One region of the Paenarthrobacter sp. TYUT067 genome, then DNA from elsewhere that is predicted to be linked to it. Evidence: riboswitches for the same ligand, from Rfam matches in the RefSeq annotation. Region 1 holds a riboswitch; each other region holds the start of a gene.
The links. Region 1 has a riboswitch for thiamine pyrophosphate ahead of thiO (glycine oxidase ThiO). Riboswitches for the same ligand answer to the same signal wherever they lie in the genome.
Positions count from the first base shown of each region.

Region 2: it holds a riboswitch for thiamine pyrophosphate, as region 1 does, so the genes downstream of both, MOD31_RS10075 (ECF transporter S component) here and thiO (glycine oxidase ThiO) in region 1, are expected to answer to the same signal.
Region 3: it holds a riboswitch for thiamine pyrophosphate, as region 1 does, so the genes downstream of both, thiD (bifunctional hydroxymethylpyrimidine kinase/phosphomethylpyrimidine kinase) here and thiO (glycine oxidase ThiO) in region 1, are expected to answer to the same signal.

Region 1 covers NZ_JAMOIT010000018.1:73,363-83,894, reverse strand. Annotated here, with positions in the region: gene hemE (uroporphyrinogen decarboxylase) at 1-871, opposite strand, end outside; gene MOD31_RS16500 (glutamyl-tRNA reductase) at 1,030-2,349, shown strand; gene MOD31_RS16495 (SDR family NAD(P)-dependent oxidoreductase) at 2,364-3,353, opposite strand; gene moeB (molybdopterin-synthase adenylyltransferase MoeB) at 3,392-4,594, opposite strand; gene MOD31_RS16485 (TetR/AcrR family transcriptional regulator) at 4,601-5,335, shown strand; gene MOD31_RS16480 (DUF3107 domain-containing protein) at 5,386-5,610, shown strand; gene MOD31_RS16475 (hypothetical protein) at 5,648-5,950, shown strand; gene MOD31_RS16470 (thiazole synthase) at 6,104-6,904, opposite strand; gene thiS (sulfur carrier protein ThiS) at 6,908-7,144, opposite strand; gene thiO (glycine oxidase ThiO) at 7,141-8,409, opposite strand; TPP riboswitch at 8,402-8,520, opposite strand; gene thiE (thiamine phosphate synthase) at 8,548-9,225, shown strand; gene MOD31_RS16450 (ferritin-like fold-containing protein) at 9,248-9,916, opposite strand; gene MOD31_RS16445 (TM2 domain-containing protein) at 10,073-10,532, shown strand, end outside.
Region 2 covers NZ_JAMOIT010000009.1:85,855-96,386, reverse strand. Annotated here, with positions in the region: gene MOD31_RS10115 (Na+/H+ antiporter subunit A) at 1-325, shown strand, start outside; gene MOD31_RS10110 (Na(+)/H(+) antiporter subunit C) at 322-822, shown strand; gene MOD31_RS10105 (Na+/H+ antiporter subunit D) at 819-2,402, shown strand; gene MOD31_RS10100 (Na+/H+ antiporter subunit E) at 2,399-2,965, shown strand; gene MOD31_RS10095 (monovalent cation/H+ antiporter complex subunit F) at 2,962-3,240, shown strand; gene mnhG (monovalent cation/H(+) antiporter subunit G) at 3,230-3,622, shown strand; gene MOD31_RS10085 (DUF4235 domain-containing protein) at 3,682-3,942, opposite strand; gene MOD31_RS10080 (NUDIX hydrolase) at 3,978-4,655, opposite strand; TPP riboswitch at 4,886-5,022, shown strand; gene MOD31_RS10075 (ECF transporter S component) at 5,098-5,718, shown strand; gene MOD31_RS10070 (ABC transporter ATP-binding protein) at 5,718-7,325, shown strand; gene MOD31_RS10065 (energy-coupling factor transporter transmembrane protein EcfT) at 7,322-8,116, shown strand; gene MOD31_RS10060 (GNAT family N-acetyltransferase) at 8,206-8,805, opposite strand; gene MOD31_RS10055 (penicillin acylase family protein) at 8,882-10,532, opposite strand, start outside.
Region 3 covers NZ_JAMOIT010000020.1:57,581-68,112, forward strand. Annotated here, with positions in the region: gene MOD31_RS17385 (folylpolyglutamate synthase/dihydrofolate synthase family protein) at 1-825, shown strand, start outside; gene MOD31_RS17390 (DUF4233 domain-containing protein) at 827-1,279, shown strand; gene ndk (nucleoside-diphosphate kinase) at 1,321-1,740, shown strand; gene MOD31_RS17400 (vitamin K epoxide reductase family protein) at 1,822-2,490, opposite strand; gene MOD31_RS17405 (Rne/Rng family ribonuclease) at 2,963-6,148, shown strand; TPP riboswitch at 6,333-6,431, shown strand; gene thiD (bifunctional hydroxymethylpyrimidine kinase/phosphomethylpyrimidine kinase) at 6,422-7,966, shown strand; gene rplU (50S ribosomal protein L21) at 8,365-8,673, shown strand; gene rpmA (50S ribosomal protein L27) at 8,735-8,998, shown strand; gene obgE (GTPase ObgE) at 9,153-10,532, shown strand, end outside.

The DNA.
Region 1 (10,532 bases):
AGTCCACACCTACGACGTCTACGCCGACGTCGCGCATGGCAACCAGAAGCTCGGAAGTGCCGGTTCCAAAGTGGATCAACGGCGCCCCGAGTCCACGGACGTGGTCCAGCGCCCGGGTGGATGCCGGCGCCACGTACTTGGTGTAGTCAGCCAGGCCAAGGGATCCGGCCCAGGAATCGAAGAGCTGCGCCGCCGAAGCGCCTGCCTCAAGTTGGGCCTGAAGGAACATTCCGGAGGTATCGGCAGCCCAGTTGGCCAGCGCCGCCCACGTCTCGGGATCGGCGTGCATCATGGTTCGGGGCCCGAGGTGATCACGGGAGGGCTTCCCTTCAACCATGTAGGCGGCCAGGGTGAATGGCGCACCGGCGAAGCCGATCAGCGGGGTCTTTCCGAGTTCGGCAACCGTCAGGCGGACGGCTTCGCGGATCGGCTCGAGGGCTTCCCACGTCAGGGTGGGAAGGGCGGCCACATCAGCTGCCGTTCGCACCGGCTTGTCCAACACGGGTCCTACGCCGGGGACGATGTCCACTCCCACGCCGGCGAGCTTCAACGGAATAACGATGTCCGAGAAGAAGATGGCGGCGTCAACGTCGTGGCGGCGAACCGGCTGCAGGGTGATCTCGGCGGCCAGTTCAGGCCGCAGGCAAGAGTCCAGCATGGCAACGCCTTGGCGGACCTTCAGATACTCAGGCAGGGAACGACCCGCCTGGCGCATGAACCATACAGGCCTGCGGGACGGCGTGCCACCGCGGTAGGCAGTGATCAACGGCGAGTCCGAGGTACGGCCGTCGTTGAGTGGGTGGTTGGCGCCGAGGGTTCCCGCCGGGGCGTTGGAAGCCGTACTGTTGGATGCTGCCGCGCTAGAAGTCATGCCTTCGATTGTGCCGAAAATCCGGGGCAAAAGATAACGACAAGCTGTCACGTCGCGCCCGGCCCGGGCCGTTGTGTCGGGGATCACTGGCCTTCGTGGGGATCACCACGGTGCTGCATTGTTCTACCGGGCTACGAAAAAGCTATGATTGGGGTGCTGTGGTTCTTTTCTCATTGGTGGCTACACACGCCGACATCGACCTCGAAACTGTCGCTCAGTTGAGCAACGGTTCCTCTGAGCTTGCCTCGGCAGCCCTGACAGACTCCTCCCTGGTTTCCGGAGCCGTTGTCTTGGCCACGTGCAACCGCTACGAAATTTACGGAGAAACAGCCAACGGAGCTGACCTTGAGGCGGCTCGTTCGGCCCTTGTCTCCCAGATCAGCGAACTCAGTGGCCTCAACGAGCAACTCGTCTCACGCTCCTTCGCCACAAACACCGGTCCGGACGTCACACGGCACCTGTTTGCTGTGAGCGCCGGCCTGGATTCAGCCGTGGTAGGTGAGCGCGAGATCGCAGGCCAGGTCCGCCGGGCACTGATCACCGCCCAGCAGGAAGGCACCGCCAGCTCGGGCCTCGTGCGGCTCTTCCAGGCGGCCTCCAAAACGGCAAAGGACGTGGGCGCACAGACAGCCCTCGGCTCCCGTGGGCTTTCAATCGTTTCCGTCGCCTTGGACCTCGCCACCGACCTCGCCGAGAACGACGATTGGTCCACCAAGAAAGTGGTGGTCTTCGGAACAGGGGCCTATGCCGGCGCCACCATGTCGCTCCTGCGTGAGCGCGGCTGCACAGATGTTTCCGTTTATTCCTCCTCCGGCCGCGCCGAGGGCTTCGTAGCCACCCGCGGCGGAACCGCCCTCGACGCCGACACTCTTCCCGCTGCTGTTGCCGCAGCTGACGTCATGATTGGCTGCAGCGGCTCTGACAACAGAGTGGAGGCCGCCGATCTTGCCCGCGTCCGGGCCCACTCGGGCAAACCCTTGATCGCTATCGACCTCGCCCTCACCCACGACTTCGACCCCGCAGTGGGCGAACTCGATGGCGTTGAGCTCCTGACGCTTGAATCCGTACGGCTGGCTGCGCCTCAGGAGCAGGCAGAGTCACTTTCCCAGGCCAGCGCAATAGTCAACGGCGCCGCCACCTCCTTCGAGTCCGAACGCGAAGCCCGCTCCGTGGACACTGCCATTGTGGCGCTGCGCCGCCACACCATGAACGTCCTTGACGCGGAAATGGAAAAAGTCCGGGCACGGCATGGTTGCACCGCCGCCGCCGAAGAGGTTGAGTTCGCCCTCCGCCGGATGGTGAAGCAGCTCCTGCACATTCCTACGGTCAGGGCACGCGAACTGGCAGCCAACGGCCAACAGGAAGAGTATGTTGCCGCTCTGGAAGCCCTCTACGGCATCGAGGTGGAGAAGCCCCAAGCCGCCCCGGCCGCGGAGTGCCCGGTGGATCACGGGCAACTCCGCTCCGAAAGCGCCTGAGGCCACCTCGCCACTTACGCGAAAGCGTTGATACCTGTCAGCTCGGCGGACAGGTCCCACAGTTTCCCTGCTTCTGCTTTGTCGATAGCGTGCGCGTCCACACCTTGGTAGCGGGCGAGGGGTGAATCTTTGTCGGTGGGATTGGCGATGTCGCAGTCCTCGCAGTAAACCCCGCCTTTGCCTGCCAAAGCCGGTGACGTCGCCGCCCAAACCGAGGTTGCTGCGCCCTGTTCCGGCGTCTTGAATCCTTCCCGGAGATTTCCCTCGCCGTCCATCCAGCCTGCGGCCACCATCTCTTCCTTGGGCAAATGCCGTTGCAGCTCAGTCATGATGCCCCCTGGATGCACCGCGAAAGACCGCACGCCGAATTCCCGTCCCCGCCGGTCAAGTTCCACGGCAAAAAGTGAATTGGCCGTCTTGGCCTGACCATAGGCCCGCCATTTGTCGTAGCCGGTAGCGAAATTGATGTCCTCGAACCGGATCGGGGACAGCTTGTGGCCGGTGGAGGATAAGGAAACTACGCGGGCGTTGCCGGATGCCGACAGGGCAGGCCAGAGGGCGTTGACCAGAGTGAAGTGCCCCAGGTGGTTGGTGGCGAACTGGGCTTCCCAGCCCGGTCCCACGTGTCGTTCCGGGCTTGCCATGATGGCCGCGTTGTTGATGAGGATCTCCAACGAACCGTGCCCGGCCATGTATCGCTGGGCGAATGCTCTAACGCTGTCCTGGTCTGCCAGGTCCATCTCTTCCACCGTGACCGTGTCACCGAGACCGGCGCCAGCCAGCACTTCCTTCGCGTGTTCGGTCCTGCGAGCCGGGACTGTGACTTCCGCGCCGGCTGAAACCAGCGCCCGAACTGTCTCCAGGCCGAGCCCGGAGTATCCGCCGGTAACGATAGCCGCCTTTCCGGCGAGGTCGATTCCATCGATGACCTCCCGGGCGGTGGAACCGTGCCCAAAACCGGAACCAAGAGGGTGTTGCAGGGTCTCTGCCAGATCTTCGCTCATGGTTGAGCTTTACAGACAAAGGCCTGAACGGGCAACGATCAGTAAATGGGCTTCTCCGGTTCCACATCGCGCACCCAGGCGAGAATACCGCCGTCGAGATGGCTGACGCGCGTGTAGCCGGCCTTTTGCGCCGCTTCGAGGACAGCAGCCGATCGAGTCCCGGCCTTGCAGTGGAACACGATGTCCCTGTCCTGCGGCAGCTCCACCCACGCTTCGCCGGAGAGTATGCGGCCCTGCGGAATCAGGATAGAGCCGTCGATGCTCACGATGCTGTGCTCGCCCGACTCGCGGACATCCACGAGTTCGAAGTCCCGCTCCCCCAACTCCCGTTCGGCAAGCATTGCGGCCAGGTCTTTGGCGGAAACAGTGTGCTCCTGGTCCGTGGCCGCCGGCGGCGTTACTCCACAGAAGGCCTCGTAGTCGGTCAATTCCGTAATGGGTTCGGCTTCCGGATCCTTTGAGACCTTGATCTCGCGCCAGTTTCCGCCCAAAGCATCAAAAAGTGCCACCCGGCCCAGCAATGAACGCCCGACGCCGGTAATCAGCTTCACGGCCTCGGTGACCATGAGCGATCCAACCGCTGCGCAGAGCATGCCGAACACGCCACCCTCGCCACAGGACGGCACCGAGCCGGCGGGAGGCGCTTCCGGGTAGAGATCCCTGTACGTGGGCCCGTGGTCGGCCCAGAAGACGCTCACCTGGCCGTCAAAGCGGAAGATGGATCCCCAGACATAGGGCTTGCCGAGGATGGCAGCGGCGTCGTTCACCAGATACCGCGTTGCAAAGTTGTCAGCGCCGTCCAGGATGAGGTCATACTGCGCAAACAGATCCAGCGCATTGGAAGCGTCAAGGCGGACATTGTGCAGGACAACGTTGACCAAGGGGTTGAGTTCTGCGATGGCGTCACGTGCGGATTCGACCTTGGGCGTACCCACGTCCTTCACACCATGGATGACCTGCCGCTGCAGGTTGCTAAGGTCCACCGCGTCATCGTCCAGTATGCCCAGGGTGCCCACTCCGGCAGCGGCCAGGTACAGCAGTGCGGGGGAACCAAGGCCACCGGCGCCTATGACCAGGACTTTGGCATTCTTGAGCCTGCGTTGGCCCAGGGCGCCAATTTCAGGAATGATGAGATGCCGGGAATACCGTTCCACCTCGGCCGGCGTAAGTTCGGCGGCCGGTTCAACGAGGGGCGGGAGGACAGCGGGCGCAGTAGCGTGGGCAGCAACAATTGAGGCCATACCCCAATCTATGCCTGCAGATGCCGCCCGGTCATATTACCCCCCGGTAGAGTAGTCATAACTGCGAAGGAAAGGCGGCAGACTGTGGCTGACGGCACACGGGCAAACGATGGGGCACCGGCCAGGCAGGAACGGGCAGGTACAACGCGTTCACCAAGGTTGCCGCGGGACGAGCGCCGCGCACAGTTGCTGACCGCGGCGCTGGAAGTATTCGTTGCCAACGGCTTCCACGGGGCAGCCATGGACGAAATCGCGGAGGCCGCCCACGTGAGCAAACCAGTGCTCTATCAGCACTTTCCCTCCAAGCGCGAGCTTTACATGGCGCTCCTGGACAGCCACCTTGCAACCCTGACGCAGCTGATGCTCAACGCCTTGAACTCCACCACGGATAACAAGGAACGCGTCAAGGCCGTCATGCGCGCTTACTACAGGTTCATTGCCGATGACGACCAAGCCCATCGCCTGGTGTTCGAATCGGACCTGATCAATGATGCCGATGTCAGTTCGCGTTTGGAGACTTTCAACAAAACGTTCGCGGACGCCGTGGCCCGTGTCATTGCCGAGGACACCAAACTGCCCCCTCTGGAAGCGCAGCTTCTTGGCCGTGGTTTGGCCGGAATGGCTCAGGTCAGCGCCAGATATTGGCTCGAAACGGACGGAAACCTGGACCTCGATGTGGCCAGCGATCTGATCTATCGTTTAGCTTGGCGCGGAATCAGTCGATTCCCCAAAGAGTCCTAGGCTACAAATAGAGGACTGACTTAACACTTGATTGGCTTGGAGGCCTTGCTGTGGAAGTAAAGATCGGCATTCAGAACGTTGGCCGTGAGATCGTGCTCGAATCCTCCCTGGATGCCGACGCCGTCGCCAAGATTGTGGCTGAGGCCGTGACCAAAGGCTCCGAGCTTCGCCTCACTGATGACAAGGGCCGACAGGTCATTGTTCCCGGCAACGTGCTGGGCTACGTGGAAATCGGCGCCGAGGAAACCCGGCGCGTCGGCTTCGGCGCTCTCTAGGGTCTTCCTACGTCTCGTCGTCCGCTAAGGAGTTTTCATGCTTTCTCTCGTCGTGGTGGTTCTGGCCACCATTGCCACCGGTTTCATTGTGTGGGCCAACGACAAGCGGCACGGCAAGTACGGGATCGCGTTGCCGGCCGGTGTCTCAGCAGCTGTGGGCACCCTGAGTTGGATCGCGTTCATCAGCGCCGGATTGGGCTACCAGCCTGGCGCAACGTGGATTCCGTGGGTCCTGCCTATTGTGCTCGGCACTGCCGCGGCGGTTGCCGTGGTGCTCTTTCTCGGCCGGACCAGGACCCAGCACGATACTGCGGCCCTCACCAAGGCGCTGCGGCTTTAGAACCTTAGACAGTAGTGACCGTCACCCCATGGTGGCGGTCACTACTGTTTAAGCCCCGGCACGACTTAAGCCCCGCACGACGCCGCGTGTGCGCCGAGGTTGTCGTTCTGAAATGAGTCGCCGAGCCCGGCTGCCACATTCCGAGGGTTCGGATCAGAGGAACTCTGCCCGGCCTTCCATCGCCGAGGACGCGAGCGCGTGCTCCCGCCGGGGAATCCGGCCTGCCTGCCGCGCAAGCCTACCGGCGATGACAGCGTGCTTGAAGGCCTCCCCCATCTGCACCGGGTTCTGGGCCCGGGTTACAGCGGTGGCCAACAGCACGGCGTCACAGCCCAGCTCCATGGCCAACGCGGCATCGGAGGCGGTTCCGATTCCCGCGTCGAGGACCACGGGTACGGAGGCCCGGGACACGATGAGTTCAATGTTGTGTGGGTTCAGGATGCCGAGGCCGGTTCCAATGGGTGATCCCAAGGGCATGACGGCGGTGGCACCCAGGTTCTCGAGCCTGAGCGCGAGCACGGGATCGTCATTTGTGTAGGCGAAAACCTTGAAGCCCCGGTTCACCAGTTGTTCCGTTGCATCCACCAGTTCCACGGCGTCGGGCAGGAGCGTGTGTTCGTCGGCGATGACTTCCAACTTCACCCAATCTGTCTCCAGCGCTTCGCGGGCCAGTTCAGCGGTCATCACGGCGTCCTTGGCAGTAAAGCAGCCCGCAGTGTTGGGAAGTACCCGGATGTTGTGGTCCACCAGGAGCTGGAACAGCGATCCCGTTTCGGCGGGTGAGTAGCGCCGCATGGCTACGGTGGTGAGCTCGGTCCCCGAAGCCAGGAGCGCTGATCCCAGGCCATCAAGGCTCGGCGCGCCTCCGGTGCCCATGATGAGTCGGGAACCGAATTCCACGCCGTCGATCGCCAGCACATCAGTGGTTCGAACGTCAATGTTTGCTGTTGTCATGGTTCAGCCTCCTTGGACTGCTGTTACGAGTTCGAGTTCGTCTCCGTCGGCCAGCGCCGTCACGGCCCATTGGCTGCGGGGAACCACCTCGGAGTTACGTGCGACCGCGACTCCCAGCTTGCCGCCGTCGGCCGCTTGACCGCGAGGGTCCAAGGCGCGGCCCGTGATCGCTGTGACCAGAGTGCTGACGGATGCGTCATCGGAGACTGCGTGATCGGTTCCGTTGAGTTTGATGTTCATGCTGTTTCCTTGGTGGGAGCGTGTGCTGCTGGTGTGAGTACTTGGGGAACTGAAGCGTTGCCCGCGAAGCGATCAGGCAGGAACGGAGCCCATCGAGGGTCCTTGGATCCGTTGATGAGTTCGCCCACGATCCTGGCGGCTACGGGAGTCAGGAGTACACCGTGGCGGAAGAATCCTGTAGCGATCACCAAGCCGTCAACGTCGCCGTGGGGACCGCTGACCCGTCCAAGCAGGGGGGCGTTGTCCGGAGTGCCGGGGCGGGCGCGGGCAGTTGCTTCAAGGAGTTCCAGTTCCGCCACTGCGGGGACCAGAGTTTGGGCATCCCTCAGCAGTTGATAGACGCCGCCGGCCGAGACTGCGTTGGAAGTCGCTGACAACCGGTCTTCGCGTTGCGTCGCTCCGATCACCACGGTTCCGTCGTCCCGGGGAACGATGTAAACCGGAACGCCTCGAACCATCCCCCGAACAGTGGACGTCACCAAGGGCCGGAGCTTTTCGGGGACGCGAAGCCGGAGGATGTCGCCATAGACCGGCCGCACTGGAAGGGTCAGTCCTTCAGGGAGCCCCGACACGTGGGATGCCCCCAGCCCGTTGGCCACCACAGTCTCCGCGGCAAGGACCACGACTCCGGATTCGAGTTCCACTCCGGTGACCCGCCCGCCATCCCGCAGCACACCGCGCGCCGGGGAAAGAACGGCGAATCCGTCATCGGCCCCGGGCACCCAGGAGGCGTCGTCAGGCGAATGGTTAGCCAATCCAGCCAGGATGCAGGCGGCGAGCTTTCGCGGATCCACTTGGTGGTCGGCGGGAATGTCGAAAGCGCAGGAAATCTGCGGGCTAAGGAGCGGCTCGCGGTTCCTCGCGTCCCGCAGGGCAAGAGGTTCGACTCCCAAGCCAGCTGCGAGCTGTACGTTCCTGAGGTCTGCGAGCGCCCTGCGGTCGGCTGCGTCGGCACCCACGGCGAGGGTGGGCGTCGTGCGGTATCCGCTGCCCGCTCCCCCCAAGTGCAGTCTGTCCACGAAGGAGGGCCACAGCCGGGAAGACTCAATCATCAATTCCAGGAGGTCTTCCTCCTGGTAATGCAGTTCGCTGACGGGTGCAAGCATTCCGGCGGCGGCGAACGTTGCGCCCGAGGCCGGGGCGGGGTCGATCAGCACCACTGAACGGCCAAGTCGCCGGGCTTCATGAGCGATGCCCAGGCCTATGATGCCGCCGCCAATGACGGCCACGTCTGCCTGGATGGGGGTATGGCGGGGATCTGCCATTGGTTTCCTTCCCTACGCCGGTACTAGCCGGATCAGGTCAAGCGGTCGGCGCTGAAGCCCTCTCAGCCGGACAGTCATATGACGAATGTCGCGGCTCCCGCAGCACGTGCCCAGTTTAGAGGAACTACTCTGGTTTCCATGACCCAGCCTGACGCCCTCGCCTCTGCCCGCCTCTATTTGTGCACTGATGCCCGTCAACGGCAGGGCGATTTTGAAGACTTTGTGGACGCCGCTTTCGCCGGTGGTGTGGACATCATCCAGCTCCGCGACAAGACGCTGGAAGCTGCCGAGGAGCTTGAAATGCTGGCCGTTTTGCGGAGCGTCGCACAACGGCACGGACGGCTGTGGGCTGTCAACGACCGGGCCGATGTTGCCAGTATTTCCGGGGCTCCCGTGTTCCACATCGGTCAGAAGGACCTGCCTCTGACGGCCGCCCGCACACTCCTGCCGAATGTCACCGGCATCGGTCTTTCCACCCACACACCGGAACAAATCGACGCGGCAATTGCTACCGCCCAAGGCCCCTTGGGACTGGACTACTTCTGTGTGGGTCCGGTCTGGGCAACGCCCACCAAACCCGGGCGCGCGGCTGTGGGTCCGGGTTTGGTCACATATGCCGCAGAGGCACAGAAACGTGCAGGCGACGTGACGACACTTCCGTGGTTCGCCATTGGCGGCATCGACCACAGCAACGTTGAACAGGTAGTCGCCGCGGGGGCCAGCCGCATCGTCGTCGTGCGCGCTATCACGGAGGCAACAGACCCGACGGCGGCAGCGAAGTCGCTGCTGCAGGCGTTGGACACCGTTGAGCCCTAGCCGGTCCTGAGCTGGCCGGCGTCTACGCTGTCAGGCCAAGGCCCGTCATCCGGCGGGAATGCTTCCCGGCGAGTTCCGTCGTCAGCCGTTTCACTTCAGCACGCGAGTCCCCTCCGCTTCTCAGCGTTGGGCCCAGCCGCGGGTGCTCCATGCCGACGCGTTGCGCCTGCGTCAAGGCCTCTCCCACCAGGCGGCGGCCCCACAGTGCAAGGCGCGATGCCAGGCGTGGGTCATCACTCAGGGCCCTCCTCAGCAGAACCCGAAGGACTTCAGTGGCTTGATCGGGGGAAGCCACCCGTTCAACAAAATGCTGCGTTTGTGGGTCAAGGAACATCGCGACAGCCCTGTAGAAGTCCGACGACACAGTGTCGATCACATAGGCCTTCATGACGGATTCGAACCAGTCTCCCGGTTTGGTGCGCTCGTGGAAATGGTCGAAGGAACGCTGGAACGGCAGCATCGCATGTTCGGGGTCGACCCCCATCTCCACCAATCGATCGCTGAGGAGCGCGAAGTTGCCGTAGGCACCCACAGCGATCTTCGCCAGCACTGACCTGTCATGAAGGGTGGGAGCATAACGGGAGTCCAGCGAGAGCCGTCCGAAAGCAGACAGCTCGCCATAGGCCATGGCTCCAAGCAACTCCGCTGAGAGTTCCCTGGCAGAGGCTGCGGCGTCCGGGGATATGCCCATGAACCCAGCCTATCCCTGGCCGGGCATGAGATTCCCGGGGTTTGCGTTCTGCTTCCGGCCTCGTTCCTACTAGGCTGGCTCGACGTGAGTTGACTGCCATGTGCCCTGCATACCGCCCGTCCTCCTCCTCGCACCCACTTCACTGAAGGAATTTCCATGAGTCACCCGAGTTACCCGCCCGCGCCCCAAAACGATGCCGGATCAGGAGTTCCGCAGGTCCCGGCCGCGCCTTATGCTTACGGCGGCCAGTTCCAAGGTGGAGCACAGCCTGGCTACCAACCCGGACCGGCTTCAGGCCCTTATGGAACTACGGGCGGGGCGGTTCCGGCCAAGTCCTTCATGACCACCTGGATTTTGGCGCTGCTTCTGGGTGGCTTGGGTGTGGACCGCTTCTATCTGGGCAAGATTGGTACCGGAATCGCGAAGCTGCTCACTGCCGGCGGCTTCGGCATCTGGTCCATTGTGGACCTCATCATCACCTTGACAGGAAACGCCCGGGACAAAGAGGGCAGGCCGCTGGCAGGCTACCTGGAGAACAAGAAGAAGGCGTGGATCATCACCATCGTCGTCTGGTTCGCTGGTGTGATCGTGGGAATTGTGTCCACTGTGCTGTCTT
Region 2 (10,532 bases), on a different contig from region 1:
CCTTCTGGGGACGGGACTTGCCACCGCGGCAGCCTCCGGTGTGGTTCCACTCTTCCTGGGAGGACAGGTGTTCCAGAGCGCGATCATCGAGTTCTGGCTGCCCGTCTTTGGTGACGTCAAGTTCGTCACGTCCACGATCTTCGACATCGGCGTGTACATCGTGGTGGTGGGGTTGGCGCTGGATGTCCTCCGCAGCCTCGGCGCCGAAATCGACGAGCACTTCGAAGGCAAAGGCGCGCCGCTCGCGGATGAAGATGCCGCCGAGCATCCCGAACTTGCCCACGAAGCCGCTGAATCCGCTGCGCTCGGGAAGGGTAACGCATGAGCATCAACCTGACCCTGCTGATCGTCATGGGCGTGCTGTACGCCTGCGGTATCTACCTAATCCTGGAACGCAGTCTGACCCGAGTGCTGTTGGGTTTGATGCTGCTGGCCAACGCAACCAACATTCTCATCCTGAGCACCGGAGGGTATGCAGGCCTTGCGCCGCTGTTCAGCAAGGAAACGGCCCCGGAGGCATACAGTGATCCTCTGCCGCAGGCACTGATCCTGACGTCGATTGTCATTTCCTTCGCGGTGACGGCCTTCATGTTGGGCATTATTTACCGCACGTGGGTCCTGGCTCGTCAGGATGAGATCCAGGATGACCTTGAAGACGTTCGCGTGGCGAAGACGCCGAGCTTCGATGCCGAGGACGATGCCATCGTGCCGCTGGAAACCTCGGAATTCGCGGTCACTCCTGCCAGCCCGGCGGATCGTGACAAACCGGACGCCACAGAGACCCCCAACACGGCAACAACCCGGGAAGGAGGCAGCGCGTGAATCTCGCGAACCTGTCGCCGCTAGCTGTCCTCCTACCAATTCTGGGTGCTGCCCTGGCGTTCTTGCTGATCCGCCATCAAAGCGCGCAGCGGGTGGTGAGCATTGGCATTCTCAGTGCAACCCTTCTGCTCGAGTGCCTGCTCCTGATCTCCGTATGGGATGGGGGCACCACCTCGGTCACTTTGGGCGGATGGCTGCCCCCGTGGGGTGTGGTCCTGGTAGTGGACCAGTTCTCCTCGCTCATGCTGGTGGTCTCTACCGTGGTGAGCCTTGCGGTGCTCATCTACGCAACGGGTCAGGGTATGGCCGACGGTGACCAGGAAGCCCCGGTCTCAATCTTCCACCCCACCTATCTGATCCTGGTGGCTGGCGTGTCCAACGCCTTCCTCACCGGTGACCTCTTCAACCTCTATGTCGGTTTCGAGATCCTGCTGACAGCAAGTTACGTGCTGATGACGCTGGGCGGAACGGGGCCGCGTATCCGGGCCGGTGTTACGTATGTGGTGGTTTCCGTGGTCTCGTCCGTACTGTTCCTCATTGCGATCGCCATGATCTACGGAGCCACGGGAACCATCACCATGGCGGACCTGGCCATCAAGCTGGCCGAGCTGGACCAGGGCACCCAGAACCTCCTGCATGTGATGCTGTTGGTGGCGTTCGGCATCAAGGCTGCAGTCTTCCCACTGTCTTTCTGGCTTCCTGACTCCTATCCAACTGCTCCCGCCCCAGTCACCGCCGTGTTCGCAGGATTGCTGACAAAGGTGGGTGTCTACGCGATGGTCCGGACAGAGACGCTCTTATTCCCAGGGGACACGCTGAACGTCCCACTGATGGTGGTGGCGCTATTGACCATGATTGTCGGAATTCTGGGTGCCTTGGCCCAGAGCGACATTAAACGTCTGCTGTCCTTTACCTTGGTGAGCCACATCGGTTACATGGTGTTTGGCCTGGCCATGAGCTCAGTGGCAGGTTTGGGCGCCGCGGTCTTCTACGTAGCCCACCACATCACCGTCCAGACCAGTTTGTTCCTGGTCACCGGCCTCATTGAGCGGCGTGGTGGCAGCTCGTCCATAGACCGCTTGGGTGGCTTGGCCAAGCTCTCCCCGCTGCTGGCCTTGTTGTTCTTTATCCCCGCGATGAACCTGGCGGGCATTCCGCCGTTCTCCGGCTTCCTGGGAAAGCTGGGGTTGTTGCAAGCAGGTGTGGAGCTGGGGACGCCGTTGGCGATCACGTTGGTGGTGGGCGGCGTGGTCACCAGCCTGCTGACACTGCTGGCGATCGCCCGTGTCTGGAACAGGGCGTTCTGGCGCAGGCCCGAGGACGCTGAGTATCCGGACCCCGTGCTAAAAACGCCCGGGAACGTGGGAGTACTTCCACGGACCATGGTGGGATCCACAGCTGGACTGGTGGTGTTCGGCGTGGCACTGACCGTCTTTGCAGGCCCGTTGTTCAAGGTCGCTGACGGCTCCGCAGGAATCATGCTGGACCGTTCGGCCTATATTCACTCGGTCCTCGGAGATTCGGTTGTGGTGCCGCCGCTGGTTCGAAGGGATGACGTGCAGACGGGGGATGCCAAATGAGCCGTAAACCGATCTCGTTCCGCACGGAACTGCCGCTGCTCATCTGGTTGGTGATCGTATGGGGTGCCCTGTGGCGGGACTTCAGCCCCGGGAATCTCCTGTTCGGCGCCTTGATTGCCGTGCTGGTGGCCAAGTTCTTCTACCTTCCGCCCGTCGAGCTCAGCGGCAGGTTCAACATTCTTCGCGCCATTCCCTTTGCGCTGATGTTCCTCGCCAAAGTGGTGGCAGCGAGCTTCCTGGTGCTGTACCTGGCTGTCGCAAAAGGGCCCAAGGTCCGCAGCGCCGTCGTCGCCGTTCCGTTGCGGAGCCATTCCGACCTCATGGTGACGGCCACCGGCCACGTGATCTCGTTGATCCCAGGCTCCCTGGTGGTGGAGGTGGACCGCTCCACTTCCACGCTGTACCTGCACGCACTGAACATTTATGAAGAGGCGGATATCGACAAAATTCGTCAGGAAACCCAAGACATCGAAGCAGGATTGATCCGCATTATGGGTACACGCGAAGAAGTCGAGGCGCTCAAGGCCGAACAACGGCCAGGGCTGGAAGGGGCGGCGCTGTGAAGGAAGTAGTTCTGGTGGTTACCGCCGTCATCCTCAGCCTGGCGGCCGCAGGTGCGATTGTCCGCATCGCCGTCGGTCCGTCCCTTCTGGACCGTGTTCTGGCATCAGATGTTTTGCTGGCCATCCTGGGCGCTGCCTTGGCGATTGACATGGCGCTGAACAAGCACCTGAACAACCTGATGCTGCTGGTGGCTCTGGCAGTGATCGGTTTTATTGGCTCGGTGACCGTTGCAAGGTTCGTGGCCGAGCGAAGGGAACAGAGCAATGAATCCTGACGCTTCGGGCCTTGACTCCGTCATTGATGCTGTCACCGCGGTGTTCCTGGTGGTGGGCGCGCTGATGTCCCTGGGCGCAGCCATTGGCTTGTTGAGGTTCCCGGACCTCATGAGCCGCATGCACGCAGCCACCAAACCGCAGGTCCTGGGTCTGTTCCTCATGCTGGCCGCGATTGGACTTCAGATGCGGACATGGTGGGTGTGGCCGGTTCTGTTGGTGGCATGGATCTTCCAGCTCCTCACAGCACCAGTGTCAGCTCACATGGTTGGCCGTTCTGCCTACCGCACCAAACATGGACACCGGGAGAAGCTCACCAAGGATGAACTGGAGGCCGTGGTCCAAAGGGCGGCTGCCGGCCAGGAACCGCGGAGCGACAGCTAGCAGCAGCAACGACGAACGCCGGGTCACCTGCAGGTGACCCGGCGTCGTGGTTTGGATGCCTAGACGATGTCGTGGCTCTTGGCGAAGCGCGCGATGGCCCGCTGGGTGCCCCGGCTCGCCAGGACTTGGATGAGCGTGCTGACAAAGGCGGAGATCAAAGCGAAGGTTAAGGCCGAGCGCAGGCTGGTTTCTGCGTCGTCATGACCCAGGGGCGGCTTGTTGCCTGTTGCCTTTTCCCACCCTTTGTTGACGAGTTTGGTGCCCACGAAGCCTGCCCCGAGGCTTACTCCGGCACCGATCAGCTTAAAGAAGAGGTTCATGTCCCCAGCCTAGCTGGCTACACCCATCGCACGCGTTAGCGACGGTTTTCCCGCTCCTTAAGGAACGCTGCCATGGAGCCCACCGGCGCCAGCACCGGGACGACGCTGTGCTCGGCCGTCCAAACCTGGTCAACTGTTCCGAACCCGGCAAGTTCCTTGAGGAGGTAATAGGTTGGCGGCATCAACTTCAAAGTGCCGGCCGCTTCCGCTGCAAGAATCTCCGCCACAGGCATCCACAATGATTGCCAAGCCTCGGTTGTTTGGTGTTGGGGCGTAGCACCAGCTGTTGGCTTGGCAATGTAGAAGAAGGTGTCGAAGCGCTTGGGCATGTCCGCGGGCGTGATCCAGTTGGCCCACGGGCGGAGGTGTCCGGCTTCGATGGTGAGCCCGGCCTCCTCCTGAACTTCGCGGATGGCCGCAGTGAGTATTCTCCCGGCGTTCCTCACGGCTTCGGCAGGATCCGCGCCCACGGAGCTCTGGTTCCATTCTGACGCGTGGCGTTGAAGCAATTCCTCCGGGTAGTCCCACCCGGACCCGTCCGCGGAGTCCACACGTCCTCCCGGGAAGACCACCATTCCGGCCGCGAAGTCCATGGTGCTGACCCTGTGTTGGACGAAGGCTTCGAGCCCGGCAGGGGCATCACGGAGCAGGATGACGCTTGCGGCCAGACGTGGTTGGGGCACAGCGCTATGGGTGGTGGGAAGGTTCGTCATGACGTGTGCCCCTTTGCCGCGGTGAAGTCTGCTGGTTCATTCTCTCAGGTCCCGTTGTGTGGCCCGGTGTGCATGGAATGGTGTGGGTTTAGGGTGCAGAGTGGGCCTCGCAACGCGCACGGGGGTCAGCACTGTGCTCCGCCGCGGCTGATTGTGACTGAATGCCGCCCAACGGACCAGCGCCCGCCGCGGACTCAGGTGTAAACTGAACCAGCCCATCAGGGCAGATTTGATAACGACAGGGGAGCGCCGCCGTCGGACTCTGCAGAGATGCAGGAGACGCGAGGGCGCTGAGAGTGCGGATAGCCGCAGACCCTCGAACCTGATCCGGTTAGTACCGGCGCAAGGGAGTCGAGCTTCTCAGAGTGTCCGGATCCGGGCGGCGCAGGCCAGCTGGATGACGGGTAGCACTTTCCCCTCCTGTAACCTCAGGAGGCAGAAAATGACCACGGTAAACGTGAAGAAGACCAGTTATAACTGGCGTGTTGTAGACATTGTTGTGGCGGCTTTGATCGCCATTGCCGGCGGCGTGATTTTCTGGGCATGGTCCCAGGGCGCCGCACTGGTCTCCATCCCCATGAATGCGACGTATCCGCCGCTCACCGGTCTGATCGCCGGCGGCTGGATGATCCCTGCGGTCCTGGGCATGCTCATTATCCGCAAGCCGGGTGCAGCGCTGTTCTGCGAGGCTGTTGCCGCCACGGGTGAGCTCATCATGGGTTCGCAGTACGGCACCACGGTGCTCATCTCCGGCATTTTGCAGGGCCTGGGCGCCGAACTCATCTTCGCGGCGTTCCGGTACAAGAAGTTCAACCTGCCCACTGCTCTCCTTGCGGGCGCCGGCGCGGGTCTCTTCTGCGGCCTAAACGACTCCTTCCTGCCCTGGGGCTGGAACATCGCTTACGAGGCCATCGACAAGCTGGCCTACATCACCTTCACCACGATCTCCGGGGCGATCATCGCGGGCGCACTCTCGTGGATTGCGACGCGCGGGCTGGCCAAGACCGGGGTGCTGAGCTCCTTTGCCTCGCGCAAGGCCGCTTCGGAGCCAGTCTTCAACTGATGTCCGCGACACTTAGCGGCGCGGTGCAGCCTGCTGCCATCTCCGCCGAGGGCTGGGGGTGGCGGCATGCAGGCCGGGCCCAAGCTGCCATTGAGGGCCTGGACCTTCGGATTGAACCGGGGGAGCGCGTGCTGCTGCTGGGTCCTTCGGGTGCGGGCAAGTCCACGCTCCTGCATGCCCTTGCCGGGGTTCTGGGGGACGAGGAAGACGACTCGGATGAGACCGGCTCCCTGCTGATTGACGGCGTCGCGCCCCGCGAGCAGCGTGGCCGGGCCGGGCTGATGCAGCAGGACCCTGAGACACAGGTGGTCCTCTCGCGCGTGGGTGACGACGTCGCCTTCGGCGCGGAGAACCTCGCCGTCCCAAGGGACGAGATCTGGGAACGCGTCCATGAAGCGCTCGACGACGTGGGGTTGCGTACCGCGGCAGGCGGCGGTTTGGCGTTGGATCACCCGACGGCGGCACTCTCCGGTGGACAGAAGCAGCGCCTGGCGCTGGCCGGCATTTTGGCGATGCGACCCGGCCTGATCCTGCTGGACGAACCAACAGCAAACTTGGACCCGGCGGGCGTTCTGGAGGTCCGGGATGCGGTAGGGCGGTGCCTGGACAAGACCGGCGCCACCCTTGTTGTGGTGGAACACCGAGTGTCCGTGTGGAAGGACCTGGTGGACCGGATTGTGGTCCTGCAGCCAGGGTCAACAAAGGCGGCGGGCTCGGACGGCTTGGGAGCGGGCCGGGCTACAGGGGGCGTCCTCTTGGACGGGCCGCCGGACCAGGTACTTTCTGAAGCCCGCACCATGCTGATGTCAGCCGGCGTCTGGGTGCCGGGATATGTTCCGGCGACCCGGGAACGGCGGAATGATCCCCACGCCGAACCCCACACCGCGCAGCTCCTCCTCGCGGCGCAGGACCTCGCAGTTTCCCGGGAAAAGCCACGACGCAAGAGGTTCAAGACCATCCCACCCGTGCCGGTTCAAACGGGCATCAGTGCACAGGTCAGGGCAGGCCAAGCGCTGACCATCACGGGTCCGAACGGTGCCGGCAAATCCACTTTCGCGCTCACGTTCGCCGGCCTTCTTGCGCCGGTGGACGGCAAGGTCAGTGCCGCCGTCGACCTTTCCCAGGGTGCCGGTATTGACCCGTACAAGTGGAAAGCCGAGCAGTTGATCTCCCGCATTGGCACGGTTTTCCAGGAACCTGAGCACCAGTTCGTCACAGGCAACGTCCTGGATGAGCTCATGTTTGGTCCAAAGCATCTTGGCCACGGCGAGGAACGCGTGGATGAACTGCTGGAGCGGTTGCGGTTGACGCACTTGGTGGATGCCAACCCGTACACGTTGTCCGGCGGGGAGAAGCGGCGGCTCTCGGTGGCCACGGTGCTCGCGGCCCATCCGAAAGTGCTTGTCCTGGACGAGCCCACGTTCGGTCAGGACGCCAACACCTGGGCAGAACTGGCGTCGTTCCTTTCCGAGCTGCTGGACGCTGGAACCGCGGTGGTCTCCGTGACCCACGATCAGGAATTCAGTGCCGTACTCGGCGGAACGGAATTGCGGCTCGGCCCGGTCCAACAGGGTGAAGCCACACGTCAGGAAGCGGGTGCAGCATGAGGGACGCCTTGAACCTGCGCGGGAACCATGCCCTCCTGACCAAAGCCAACCCGTTGGCCAAGTTCGTATCCGTTTTCCTGATTTCCTTGGTGCTGGCCCTGTCCATCGACTGGGTCTCGGCCTCCACAGCACTGGTTGCGGAACTGGCGCTCTTTCCACTGGCCGGACTCACTCTCAGGCTTCTGTGGCAGCGGGCCTGGCCCCTGATCATCGCGGCAGCGATCGGCGGCTGGAGCACCGCGATTGTGGCGGCGGACAGCGGAGCTGTGCTGCTCGACGTCGGACTCTGGTCCATCAGTGAAGGTTCCCTGGAGCTGGGGCTGGGTTTCATGCTGCGCGGTTTGGCGATTGCGTTGCCGGCCATTCTCCTGATGACCTGCACCGATCCCACCGACTTGGCTGATGCCTTGGCGCAGAAAGCAAAGCTGCCACACCGCTTTGTCCTGGGGTCCCTCGCGGCGATGAGGCTGGTGGGGCTCATGGCCGAGGAATGGCAGACCATTGGCATGGCCCGCCGCGCCCGTGGGGTGGGTTCACAAGGCAGCCCGTTCCAACGCCTGAAAGCAACCCTCGGCCAGAGCTTCGGGCTCCTGGTCCAAGCTGTTCGCAGGGCTTCCCGGCTGGCTGTGACCATGGAAGCGCGCGGTTTCGGCGGGGGCCGGCGGACGTGGGCGCGCGAATCTACGTACTCGCTGTTGGATGCGTGGGTGGTCCTTGGCGGACTGGTGATCGCCGCCGGTGCGGTGCTGACGGCCGTTGGAGCGGGAACTTGGAGTTTCGTCTGGCGTTAGCGCTGGAGGCGTTGGTGAGCTGGGCACCAAGCGTGCCGCCGGTAGCGTTGGGGGCCGCCGGCGGCACTTTTTGTCCTCTCTACGCGGGCTCAGAGAGCCTGCTGCTCCTGGATTTCATCGAAGCCTGCGCGGGTCAGGAACCCCAACTGGGCTTCCTTCTCAGCGAGCTGAATGATGGGACCCAACTCAAAGCACGTCGCTTCCAGGCGGCGGAGGGCCTTGGCGTTGCGGGAGTCCGGTTCCACCACAATCCGGTCCTTGCCCGGCAGGGAGAACATGTACTTGATCAAGGACGTGCCCAGCCGGGGGGTGAAATGCGGGATAGGCCGTGTGGCGGGGGCCAGAAGCAGGTGCATGCCGATGTCCGCCTCGCGGGCGGGGTATGCCTCACCCACGGGATCGTGCAGGGGCTCGTAGGTCTGGAAGAGGGCCAGTGGCTCCCCGTCAAGGAGGGCCAGGAAGGCGTGGTGGGTCTCCAAGGAGTCCAGGAACTCGTAGATCCCTTGGACTTCGTCCCTGGAGTTTTCCGTCATGCCCCAGAACTTGGCGCGGGGTTGGGTGACCCATTCGAAGATGAAGTGGATGTCCTCGGCAGGAACCAGCGGGACAAGCCGCAATGCGCCCCACCCCTCGAGGTCTTCAGCGTAAACGGTGGTGCGGACAGAGAAGTCCTGGGTGGTGGTGGTCATGGCTTCCTTCGGGGCTGATGCGTTCTGATGCGGATGCTGGCGGATGTGGGGTCACGAGAGGGACGGAACGGGCTGGTCAGGGATGATCTTTGGCCAACGAAGGCCAGTCAGTGACCACCAGGGCGAGTTGACCCGCGGTCCAGAGCGGCAGCTGATCGGCGAAGTGCCGGTGACCTGGCGAGCCGGAAGCACCGAAAGGCACAATCCAACGGCTGTTACGCCGATCAGCCAGGTCCCAGACGTAGCGGGCCACGGGCCCACGGAAGCTTCGGTCTTCGACACCTGGGAGACTCTCGGTGCACAGGACGCACCCGGTGTCTCCGCTGAGCTCTGAGGTGGGCGCCGATGACGCGAGGGGGCCGGGGAGGACGTGGACGGCCAGAAGTTTGTGCCGGTCACCCCATGCAGCGCCGTTGAGCATGGACTCCTCCAAGGCAACGTCTTCAAGTGCGGCGGCGGCTTCCACTCGAACGTTAATGCCGAGTTCGGACCCACGCGCCAGGAGGGTCTCCAAGGCGAATCCAATGCGGGATGCCACGGATAACCAAGGCCCGAACAACGCTGAGTAACCAGTGGGCTCACCCAGGGGAGCCAACGCGGAATGCCGTGCCAGTCGCTGGACGATAGCTCCGCGCCACGCTGCAAAGACCGCAGCTTGGTGGCTGCCGGCATCCATCAGTCCATCCCACGTCAACAACAGCGCACGCAGGTCCTTGGCCTCCCTGGACAGGTCCTGGGTGTCAAGGCCGGAGAGCGTTGACCGGAACAACGGCCACGGACCCAGCAGAGTGTCCGTGTGGATGGCCTGCATGGCGTCCACGGATAACGGACCGGCGGTCGACTCCAGCAACTGCCGGATGCGGAGGGCCCGATGCGCGGGCGCGAACTCCATGGCCACCATGTCACCGCCGCCAGCTTCGCGGTCGTTCGCGCTGACCATAAACCTCTGGACCTCGGTGCGGGGCAGGACCACGTACTGTCCCTCCCACTCGTGGCGGGCCGAGAGGGCCGGGACGGGCAATCGCCGGTTGGCCGGATTCCGTTGCGGAACCAACCCGGCGACGAAATGCCGTACGGACCCGGAAACGTCGGCGGCCACTACGCTGTTGACGGGCTCCACCCACGCATCGAAGGCGGCTTCCACGTCGGAAACGCTCCGGCTCCGCAGCAGCGGCAGGAGGGCCTCGAAACCCAACCGCCCCTCGACCCTGGCCGGGAAACGCAAACTCAGTGCGCCGCCGTCGGGCGTTTCAGAGATGACCGGGCCGCGCGCGGTTTCAATAATTTCAACGGCCACTCCCTCACCGTCGCGGACGGTGATGGTTTCGGAACTCACGACGACGGGCTCCCAGCCTTCCGCTCCGCGCGCCTCGATGCGATCACCGGATCTGTCGCTGATCCGGCGCAATTCCTCCACGAAGAGGTCCTGGTAATCGGCCATGGCGTTGGTGATCGCCCAGGCGGTGTTGCCGGTGTGGGCGAAATGGGGGAGGCCGGGAACTCCGGGGAACGCGAATCCGATCGCGTCGAACTCGGGGCAGGCCAGCCGTACCTGTTGGTAGACGCCGGGGAGTTCCATGAGGCGGTGGGGGTCGCCGGCTATCAGCGGCAGGCCGCTGGCCGTCGTCGAGCCGTGGGCCGCCCACGCGTTACTGCCTGACCAGACGGGTGCCTCGATGCTGAACAGGCTGACGGCGTGGTCGCCGAGTGTCCGCGCGACGTGTGCC
Region 3 (10,532 bases), on a different contig from region 1:
GATCTTTTGGGTGACACCACTGAGGACATCGCCTACGAGAAGTCCGGCATCATCAAGCCGGGCGGCTTCCTGGTGAGCGCCGCTCAGCCGGTGGACGCTGCGCAGGTCCTGTTGGAGAAAGCCCGGGAAGTGGATGTGCCGTTCCGCTTCGAGGGCGTTGAATTCGGGGTGGAGTCCCGTAGCGTTGCAGTGGGGGGCCAGGTCCTGACTATTCAGGGCCTTGCAGGACGTTACGAAGACCTGCTGCTGCCACTGCACGGCGCCCACCAGGCTGAGAACGCGGCTGTGGCCGTTGCGGCTTTGGAAGCATTCTTTGGCGGAGGAGAGAAAGAACTCGACGCCGATGTACTCAAGGAAGCCTTTGGCACCGTGACGTCACCTGGCCGGCTCGAAGTAGTGCGCACTGCGCCCACCGTCGTGGTGGACGCTGCGCACAACCCTGACGGAATCCGCGTCTCCTCCGAAGCAATCCAGGAGGCCTTCAGCTTCAGCAAGCTGGTGGTTGTAGTTGGCGTTCTGCGGGAAAAGGATGCCGAGGAGATCCTCAAGACCCTCAAGGAGTCCCTCGGCGGACTGGCCGAGGAATTCTGCTTCACCCAATCCAACTCGGCCCGCGCCGTGCCTGCAGCGGAACTTGCCGAACTCGCCGTCGACCTCGGATTCGGCGAGGACAACGTTCACATCGCCGAGAAGTTGGACGATGCCCTGGAGTGGGCTGTGGAACGCGCTGAATCCAAAGATGACCTTGCAGGCGGCGTCCTGGTGACGGGTTCCATCACCGTGGTGGCCGAAGCAAGGATCCTGCTCGGAAAGGCAAGTGCCTAACATGGCGAAAATGACCAAGGCTCAGCGCGAATGGCGGCCCGGCATGCCCAAGAAGCGCCGGTCCACCAAAGTAATGTTCGCTTCCACCGTGCTCCTGCTTGAAGCGTTCGTCGCGTTCTTCGGTACTCTGGCGGTTTTCGGCTTGAGGCGCGGGGAAGTTGATCCGGGCATCATTTTGGGTGTCGGTATAGCACTGACGGTGGTGCTGGTTCTGGCCTGTGCCGTGCTCTCGAAGCCGTGGGGCATCGCCCTCGGCTGGGGGCTGCAGGTGGTGCTGATCCTGACGGGCTTCGCCGAACCCACTATGTTCATTGTGGGGATCCTGTTTGCCATCTGCTGGTGGTACGGAATCAGGGCTGGAATGCGGATTGACCGCGAGGTGGCACAACGTGACCGCGAGCAGGCCGAATGGGACGCAGCCCATGGTGACCAAGCAGACCCGCAAACCCCGTAAACTGGCTGGGAAAACCACCGACCAACCATATTGGAGCAACTGTGAGCATTGAACGGACCCTTGTTCTGGTCAAGCCCGACGGCGTCGCCCGCAACCTGGGCGGAACCATCCTCGCCCGGATCGAAGCCAAGGGCTACACCCTGGCGGAGCTGAAGAAGGTCAACGCGACCCGTGAGCTGCTTGAGCAGCACTACGAGGAACACGTGGGCAAGCCGTTCTATGAGCCACTGGTTGAGTTCATGCTGAGCGGACCGGTCATCGCAGCAGTCTTCGAAGGCCACCGCGTGATCGAAGGCTTCCGCTCGCTGGCCGGAACTACGGATCCCACGACGGCTGCGCCGGGCACCATCCGCGGTGACTTCGGCCGCGACTGGGGCCTGGCAGTCCAGCAGAACCTCGTCCACGGCTCAGATTCAGTCGACTCTGCCGAACGTGAGATCAAGATCTGGTTCAAGGGCTAAGCAAAGCCCTTCGGGAAAACAATTAAGGCCAATGTTCTTCGTGAACATTGGCCTTAACTGTTTTTGCGGCGAGTGGTGGTTCTACGCTGTGGACGGCACGAAGAGGTGCATGAAAGAGAAGAAAATAGTGGCGATGACGGCCACATACAGCAGGGCAACGATGATCCAGCCTGAACCGGACAGCAGCTTGACCACTGCGGGTGGCGCCTTGATGACCCCGCTGGTGACGTTGCGGATGGTCACCCAGACGAAAAGCGGGATCATGGCGGCCCACACCACCATGCAGAACGGGCACAGAACGTGGATTGCGTAGAGGGCCTGCGACCACAGCCACACAACAAAGGCGAATCCGAGGGTCACGCCGGCTTGGAGACCCAGCCAGTAACCGCGTGAATACTTTGCTCCGGCGAGGATGCCCATGGCCGTAGTGATGATCACAGCAAAGGCGACGATGCCGATGAACATGTTAGGGAAACCGAACACAGAGCTCTGCGGTGTCTGCATCACGGCACCGCAGGAGACAAAGGGATTTACATCGCACACGGTTACATGGTTGGGATCCTTGAGCACCTCAAGTTTCTCCAGTACCAGGGCTCCGGACGCCAACCATCCAATAACACCGGTGATCAGCAACAGCCAGGCAAAGGGCCTGTCCCGGACCGTCGCGGGAAGGGAGTCCTGAGGGGTGGACATGTCCTCCACATGGACTGTGGCTTGATTGGCCAGGTTTCCCCTGGCGGTGCTTGGCATCGTGGATGTGGTCCTTTTCGACAAATGGCCCGGCAAGCCGGGAAGGGCTCTTGGGAGGATTGTAACGCCGAAGACTGGGCGCCGGCCCCAGCTTCGCTGGCGGAGTTCCGCGACACAGCGGCCTTCGCCGCGAATGTGCAGGGGTGTGAGAGAATGAACATGGCCGGACGTCGATCCACATTCGACACCCGGTCCGGTGACTTTGTTCCCAAGACCGCCAGTATGAGCTGGGCATGCCCGGATCACGTGATCCTCGGTGGGCCCGCCATGACAATGGACGGCACCTGGTTGTGGCAGCAGAACAACGGGTTCCAGAATAAAGCCGCCGGCCTTCCAGGGCTGCCGCACCCCAATGCTGGTGCGAACCGGGAGGCATACTGCCGACTTCTGTCAACGCCTGCGGGTTTTGACAATATTTGCTCCACTGGGCGCCGGATGTGGCGGCGTCGCTGGGGCAGGAGTGTTGCCACATATGGATAATGACCAGGTTGTAGCCGTTAATGACGAGGCAGCTCCCGCGGAAACTGCGGAAGCGCCCAAAAAAGCCACCAGGACCCGGCGCAAGGCAGCGCCCAAGGTTGCTGCTGACGTAGAGGCGCCTGCGGCTGACACGCCGGCGCCGGAAGCGACCCCGGAGGCCACCAAAGCGCCGGTGCGCCGCACCCGCTCCCGCAAGAAGGCAGAGCCTGCCGAGCCTTTGCCCGGTTTGGGGGATGACGCCACTGCCGCGCCCGAAGCCGCCGCAGAAGCCGCGCCCGAAGCGATGGCCGAACCTGCCCCCGAAAAGCCGGTCCGCCGCCGTCGTACTGCCAAGCCCAAAGCTGAGGTAGCCGAGGCACCCGCAGCTGCGGAAGCCGTGGCGGACAGCACGACGCCGGAAAAGGCCCAGCCCGAGGCACCTGCCGCTGAAGCAGCTGCTGACGAGACTGAAGCCCAAGCCGCCACCGAGGAACCCGCCGAGGAAGCCGCTGCTGCCGCCTCCACATCATTGTTCATGGAGCCGGTTTCCATCACGTCCATGATCTTCCAGGCCCCGGACCTCACCACCGTTCCCCGCGTTGCCCCGGTTGAAGAAAAAGCCGAGGAGCCCGAAGAAGAAGCCGAAGTCCCTGCCGACGGCGAGCTGGAAGACGCTGGTAGCCGTCGTCGTCGCAGAAGCCGTGGCCGCCGTGGTCGCCGCGGAACCGAACGCGATGAGAACGAGGCCGAGGACGGCACCGAGACTGACGATGAAGAAGCGCCGGCACCTGAAGCCCTTGAGGAAGGCGTGACGTCTCGTCGTCGTCGCCGTCGTCGTCGTGGAGACCAGGATCTTGAACTGACGGGCGGCGCGGATGATGATCCGCCCAACACGGTCACCCGCGTCCGTGCCCCCCGCCCCATCACCGAGACAGCTCCGTCAAACCGCGTGACGGGTGTCAAGGGCTCCACCCGGTTGGAGGCCAAGAAGCAGAGGCGCCGTGAGTCCCGGGAGACCGGCCGCCGCCGCCAGGTCATCACCGAGGCCGAGTTCCTTGCCCGCCGCGAATCGGTGGACCGTCAAATGATCGTTCGCCAGCGCGACGACAGAATCCAGATCGGTGTCCTGGAAGACGGTGTGCTCGCCGAGCACTTCGTGTCCAAGACCCAGCAGGACTCCCTGATCGGCAACGTGTACTTGGGCAAGGTCCAGAACGTGCTGCCGTCCATGGAAGCTGCTTTCGTGGACATCGGACGCGGCCGCAACGCCGTCCTGTACGCCGGTGAAGTCAACTGGGACGCGGTCAACCTCGAAGGCCAGCCGCGCCGGATCGAGAACGCCCTGAAGTCCGGAGACTCCGTCCTGGTTCAGGTCACCAAAGACCCCGTGGGTCACAAGGGTGCCCGCCTCACCAGCCAGATCTCCTTGCCCGGCCGCTACCTTGTGTACGTGCCCGGTGGTTCCATGACCGGCATCTCCCGCAAGCTGCCCGACGTCGAACGCAACCGACTCAAGCGCATCCTGAAGGACCGCCTGCCGGAAAACGCAGGTGTCATTGTCCGCACAGCCGCTGAGGGTGCGTCGGAAGAAGAGCTGACGCACGACATCAACCGTCTGCGTGCCCAGTGGGAAGGCATCGAAGGTCAGGCCTCCTCCACCAAGGTCCTTGCCCCTGAACTGCTGTACGGCGAACCGGACCTCACTATCAAGGTGGTCCGTGATGTCTTCAATGAGGACTTCTCCAAGCTGATCGTCTCCGGTGACGACGCCTGGGACACCATCGAGGCATACGTAACCTACGTTGCCCCTGATCTGGTGGGCCGCCTCGAAAAGTGGACCAAGGATCAGGACATCTTCGCTGCATGGCGCATCGACGAGCAGATCCATAAAGCCCTGGAACGTAAGGTCTTCCTCCCGTCCGGTGGTTCGTTGGTCATCGACCGTACCGAGGCCATGACTGTGGTGGACGTCAACACCGGCAAATTCACCGGCAGCGGTGGAAACCTTGAAGAAACGGTCACCAAAAACAACCTTGAAGCGGCCGAGGAAGTGGTGCGCCAGCTCCGTCTGCGCGACATCGGCGGCATCATCGTCATCGACTTCATCGACATGGTCCTCGAATCCAACCGCGACCTCGTCCTGCGACGCATGGTGGAGTGCCTGGGCCGGGACCGCACCAAGCACCAAGTGGCCGAGGTGACGTCCCTGGGCTTGGTCCAGATGACACGTAAGCGCATGGGCACCGGCCTTCTTGAGGTATTCGGTGAGCAGTGTGAGCATTGCGCCGGACGTGGCGTCGTCACTCATGACGAGCCCGTTGAACACCGGCGCGCCAACGTGGTGGCAGCCGAGCAACACCGCCCGCACTCCGAGGTACAGCAGCCCGCTGCACGGACGGAACGCAAACGCCGCCGCGGGAAGGGTGGGGGACAGGCCGTAGCCGAAACCCCTGCACAGGTCCATACGACGACGACTACCCCGGTTGCCCCCGCGACCCCGACTGAACCGCAGGATCCTGCCCGGCAGGCCAAGGCGGAGGCCACCAGGGCTGCCCTGGCAACCATTGCCGCTGCGGCGCACGCCGCGCACCTGCACGACGACGAAGTTCACCGTGCAGAAGAGCAGGCACGGGCGGCCGGCCAACACCAAGGGACGGCCGACGCCGGATCTGGAACCTCAGCCGGCAACGAAGCGGGGGCATCAGCACATGAAGCCGCCAACCGCGATGCAGCCGCCCAGGAAGCCAGGTCCACTCCGGTCCTGCGCTTCGGCGGAGAAGAAGTTGCGTTGCCGTTCGTGGAGCATCACGAGGAACCGCAGGCAAACAAGCCTGCCATGAGCCTGGACCTCCTGGCAGAAGCGTTCTCCCACCTTGGCGCCGCTCCGGCATCTGAGGAACAACCCGCTCCGCTGGCCGTACAGGAGCCTGCTGTGGCCCGGAAGGCTGACGCACCGGCGCGGGTTGAGGAAGATCCTGAGGCTTCGGCATCTCCGCGGGGTCGTCGTGGTCGTCGCAACCGCAGTGCCAGCCGGGCTCAGGGTGCGGCCAATGAAACCAGCGTCGAGCACCATGTGGTGACGGCCTCGGCCCCCCAGGGCTCGTCCCATGAGGCCAAGGCGCCCGTGGAGCCAGTCAAGAAGGCGCCGGCCTCCGAGCCCATCATTCTAGGAGTCGGGGTTCCAGCCTCGGAGCTTTAGTCACGGCCGAGCCGCTCTCCGCGGCCAACATCGGCTCAAAGGGCCCTGCGCTACCTGCATCTGGCGGGAGCGCAGGGCCCTTTTTACGTTGCGTTGAATCCTTGGCGGGGGACGCGTTCCACGGTCACATCCGGGCTCCCGGATGGTTCGGTACCTGCAGCACCAGGCTTCCCGGCTAGGCTAGGGGACTGACACGGGGTGCCGGGCGATGGGCCCGGCTGAGATCCAGACCCGTTGAACCTGTCCGGTTAGCACCGGCGAAGGGATGTCCTCATGGCTGCATCACTACATTCATCTGTGTACCCGCTCCACTCGGTATACCCGCTGGACGCTCACACGTCAGCCCGCCAGGTCCCGCGCGTTCTCACTATTGCCGGTTCGGACCCTTCCGGCGGTGCCGGAATTCAGGCGGACCTGAAGAGCATTGCAGCGTTGGGTGGGTACGGCATGACTGCCATTACGGCTCTCACCGCGCAAAACACAGTGGGGGTGAGCGCAGTCCACGTCCCTCCGGCGCATTTCCTGCGTCAACAACTGGAAGCAATTAGCGGCGACATCATCGTTGATGCCGTCAAGATCGGAATGCTCGGCGATGCTGCCGTCATTGCCCAGGTCCGGGACTGGCTCGAAGAGGTGCGCCCCGCCGTCGTGGTTCTTGATCCGGTGATGGTGGCCACCAGTGGCGACCGGCTGCTGCGGGAGTCCGCGGAGAATGCCCTGCGTTCACTGCTACCCCTGGCCCACCTCATTACTCCCAATGTTCCTGAGCTTGCCATGCTGCTGGGGGAGCCTGAGGCAGCAGACTGGGCTTCGGCACTGGAGCAAGGCAAGCGGCTTGCTGCGGAGTACGGAAACACAGTTCTGGTCAAGGGTGGCCACTTGCCGGGCCCGGAATGCCCGGATGCCTTGGTGAACACCACAGGGCTTTTGTCACGGGATGTTGTGGAGGTATCAGGTCCCCGCGTGGCGACGCGCAACAGCCACGGAACCGGTTGCTCTCTTTCGTCCGCCCTGGCCACCGTCCAGGCCCGCACGGGCAACTGGGAAACATCACTGCGGGAAGTAAAGCCCTGGCTACTCGGAGCTTTGACAGCCTCGGCGGAACTCCAGGTAGGCCGGGGGAACGGTCCGGTGCATCACTTCCATCACCTCCAGCGAGCGTCAGCCCCGGGCGCCTTCGCTGCGGCTTTGTGGGAGGCGGCCGTTCCGGAACTCGAATCCATTCATGGACTTCCCTTTATTCAGCAACTCCAATCCGGAGAACTCCCAGAACGTGATTTCACTTACTACCTCGCCCAGGATGCGATCTACCTCAACGGGTACTCCCGGGTCTTGGCACGTGCCGGCGCCCTGGCCCCCACGGAAGAAGAGCAACTGTTCTGGGCCAGGTCATCGCAGCAATGCCTGGAGGTAGAGTCGGAGTTGCACAGGACGTGGCTAAGCAGCCGTGAAGCGCCGACCGCACTGGGGCCGGTCACCAAGTCCTACGTGGACCATTTGCTGGCAACGTCCGCTTCCGGCAGTTACGCCGTGGTTCTCGCCGCAATACTTCCTTGCTTCTGGTTGTACGCGGAGGTGGGGCGGCAGCTCCATGCCAATTACCTGAATGCGGGCGCCGCGGCGGACCATGCGTATGCCGACTGGCTGACGACCTACGCTGACGAGGACTTCGCCGCGGCAACGCGGAAAGCGATCAGCCTCACGGATGCTGCGGCGGTCGCGGCTTCTGATACGGAGAGGGCCGCGATGATGGAGGCCTTCACCCAGTCCTGCCGTTACGAGACCGCATTCTTCGATGCTCCCAGGCTGTTTGCCTGAGTTTGCCGGGCGTCACTTTGGCAGGGTTCCCTTGGGCGGATTAGATGCGATTGCGGGGACACTTCCGCGCGTCGCTGGCCGAATCGCGTTAATCTCGCGCAAACACGGTAGGCTGTATGGGCACGGTGCCGGGAGAGTCCGTATCAACTGGTGACGCAAGTCACGAGGTAGCCTCCGGACTCGGCCTCATTTGCAGACGAAGGTCAAACTAGCGTAATCTTGATCTTCGGTGCTTACGCCAACACTTGGGTTATGCCCCTTGGAATTGTTCATGGGATGACTCGCGGGCTTCGATCAGAAGTCCACGGCGTTGAGGCACAGCGCGAACCAGGCCTGATTCCGGTTCAAGGTTCCGCACGCAAATTTTGTAATAAACGTCGAGAGAAGTGAGTACCCAAGTGGTGTACGCGATTGTCCGCGCAGGCGGCCGCCAAGAAAAAGTTTCCGTTGGAGACTACGTAACGCTGAACCGCGTCCCCGGTGGAGCCGGTAGCACGCTTGAGCTGCCCGCATTGCTCCTGGTTGACGGCGACAAGGTCACTTCCGCTGCTGCGGAACTGGCCAACGTCAAGGTCACGGCTGAGATCCTCGAAGACCTCCGTGGTCCGAAGATCGTCATCCAGAAGTTCAAGAACAAGACCGGCTACCGGAAGCGTCAGGGTCACCGTCAGGAACTGACCAAGATCAAGATCACCAGCATCGCGTAACTTTCGTTACCGCTGTTCAGGTTTTTCAGTTTCCCCAGAAATTTAGAGGCAGGCATTTCACATGGCACACAAAAAAGGCGCGAGTTCCACTCGCAACGGTCGTGACTCCAACGCTCAGTACCTGGGCGTCAAGCGTTTCGGTGGTCAGGTAGTTTCCGCTGGCGAGATCATCGTTCGCCAGCGTGGAACCCACTTCCACCCGGGTGCAGGCGTCGGTCGCGGTGGCGACGACACCCTGTTCGCACTGCAGGCCGGTGCGGTTGAGTTTGGTACTCGCCGCGGCCGTCGCGTAGTGAACATTGTTGCTGCTGCAGCTGCAGAGTAACAACAAGTTCTGAACCGGTGGAGCGGGCCAAACGGCCCGCTCCACCGTTCTTTTAACCGCATTACAATCGACTAGGGCGCCGTAGCGCACTGGTTTTTGCAACAGCGCTGGCAACAGCAACAAACGCTGTAAGACAGCAACTGAGGAGATCCACGTGGCGAGCTTTGTAGACCGGGTAGTCCTGCACGTATCCGGCGGAACCGGCGGCCACGGCTGTGTCTCTGTCAAGCGTGAGAAGTTCAAGCCCCTCGGCGGCCCTGACGGCGGCAACGGCGGCAACGGTGGCGATGTCATCCTTCGCGTCTCCGCCCAGACCACAACGCTGCTCGACTACCACCACGCTCCCCACCGCCACGCCACCAACGGCGGCCCAGGCATGGGTGACTGGCGAGGCGGCAAGAACGGTGAAACCCTGATTCTTCCCGTGCCCGATGGCACCGTGGTCAAGACCAAGGACGGCGAAGTCCTGGCTGACCTCGTTGGCGAGGGCACTGAGTACATTGCGGCCGCTGGTGGCCAAGGCGGCCTCGGCAACGCATCCCTTTCATCGCAGAAGCGCCGGGCGCCGGGCTTTGCCCTGCTGGGCATCGAAGGTGAATCCAGCGACATCGTCCTGGAACTGAAGTCCATCGCAGACATCGCCTTGGTCGGTTTCCCCTCTGCCGGTAAGTCGAGCCTCATTGCGGCCATGTCTGCTGCCCGGCCCAAGATTGCCGACTATCCCTTCACCACCCTCATTCCCAACCTTGGTGTGGTGCAGGCCGGCGACGTGCGCTTCACCATCGCCGATGTTCCCGGCCTGATCGAAGGCGCCAGCGAAGGCAAGGGCTTGGGCCATAACTTCCTGCGGCACGTAGAGCGCTGCGCTGCGCTGGTTCACGTCCTTGATTGCGGAACCCTTGAATCAGACCGTGATCCCCTTTCCGACCTCGCCATCATCGAAGCCGAACTCGAGAAGTACGCGGTAGACATGAGCTATGCCGGCGTTGACGGTGAAGTGGTGCCACTGAATGAGCGCCCCAAGTTGGTAGTCCTCAACAAGGTGGATCTTCCTGACGGCAAGGATATGGCCGAGTTCGTCCGTCCGGACCTTGAAGCCCGCGGATACCGAGTTTTTGAAGTCTCGGCAACAAGCCACGAAGGTTTGCGTCAGCTCGGCTTTGCCATGGCTGAGATCGTCCAAGCAGCACGTAACGCCGTGCAGACCGCGCCTCCCAAGGTGGCACCTCCCGTCCTGCGTCCGCGCGCCGTCAACGAGTCCGGATTCAAAATCCGCCGCGAGGAGAAGAACCTCGAGCCCCTGTTCCGCGTATTGGGTGAAAAGCCTGTGCGCTGGGTCAAGCAGACTGACTTCACCAACGAGGAAGCCATTGGCTACCTTGCCGATCGTCTTGCCAAGCTTGGTGTGGAAACTGAGCTGTTCAAGGTTGGCGCCAAGCCCGGCGACACCGTGGTCATCGGTGAAGACGATGGCGTGGTGTTCGACTGGGAGCCCACCATGATGGCCGGCGCTGAACTCCTTGCAACGCCCCGC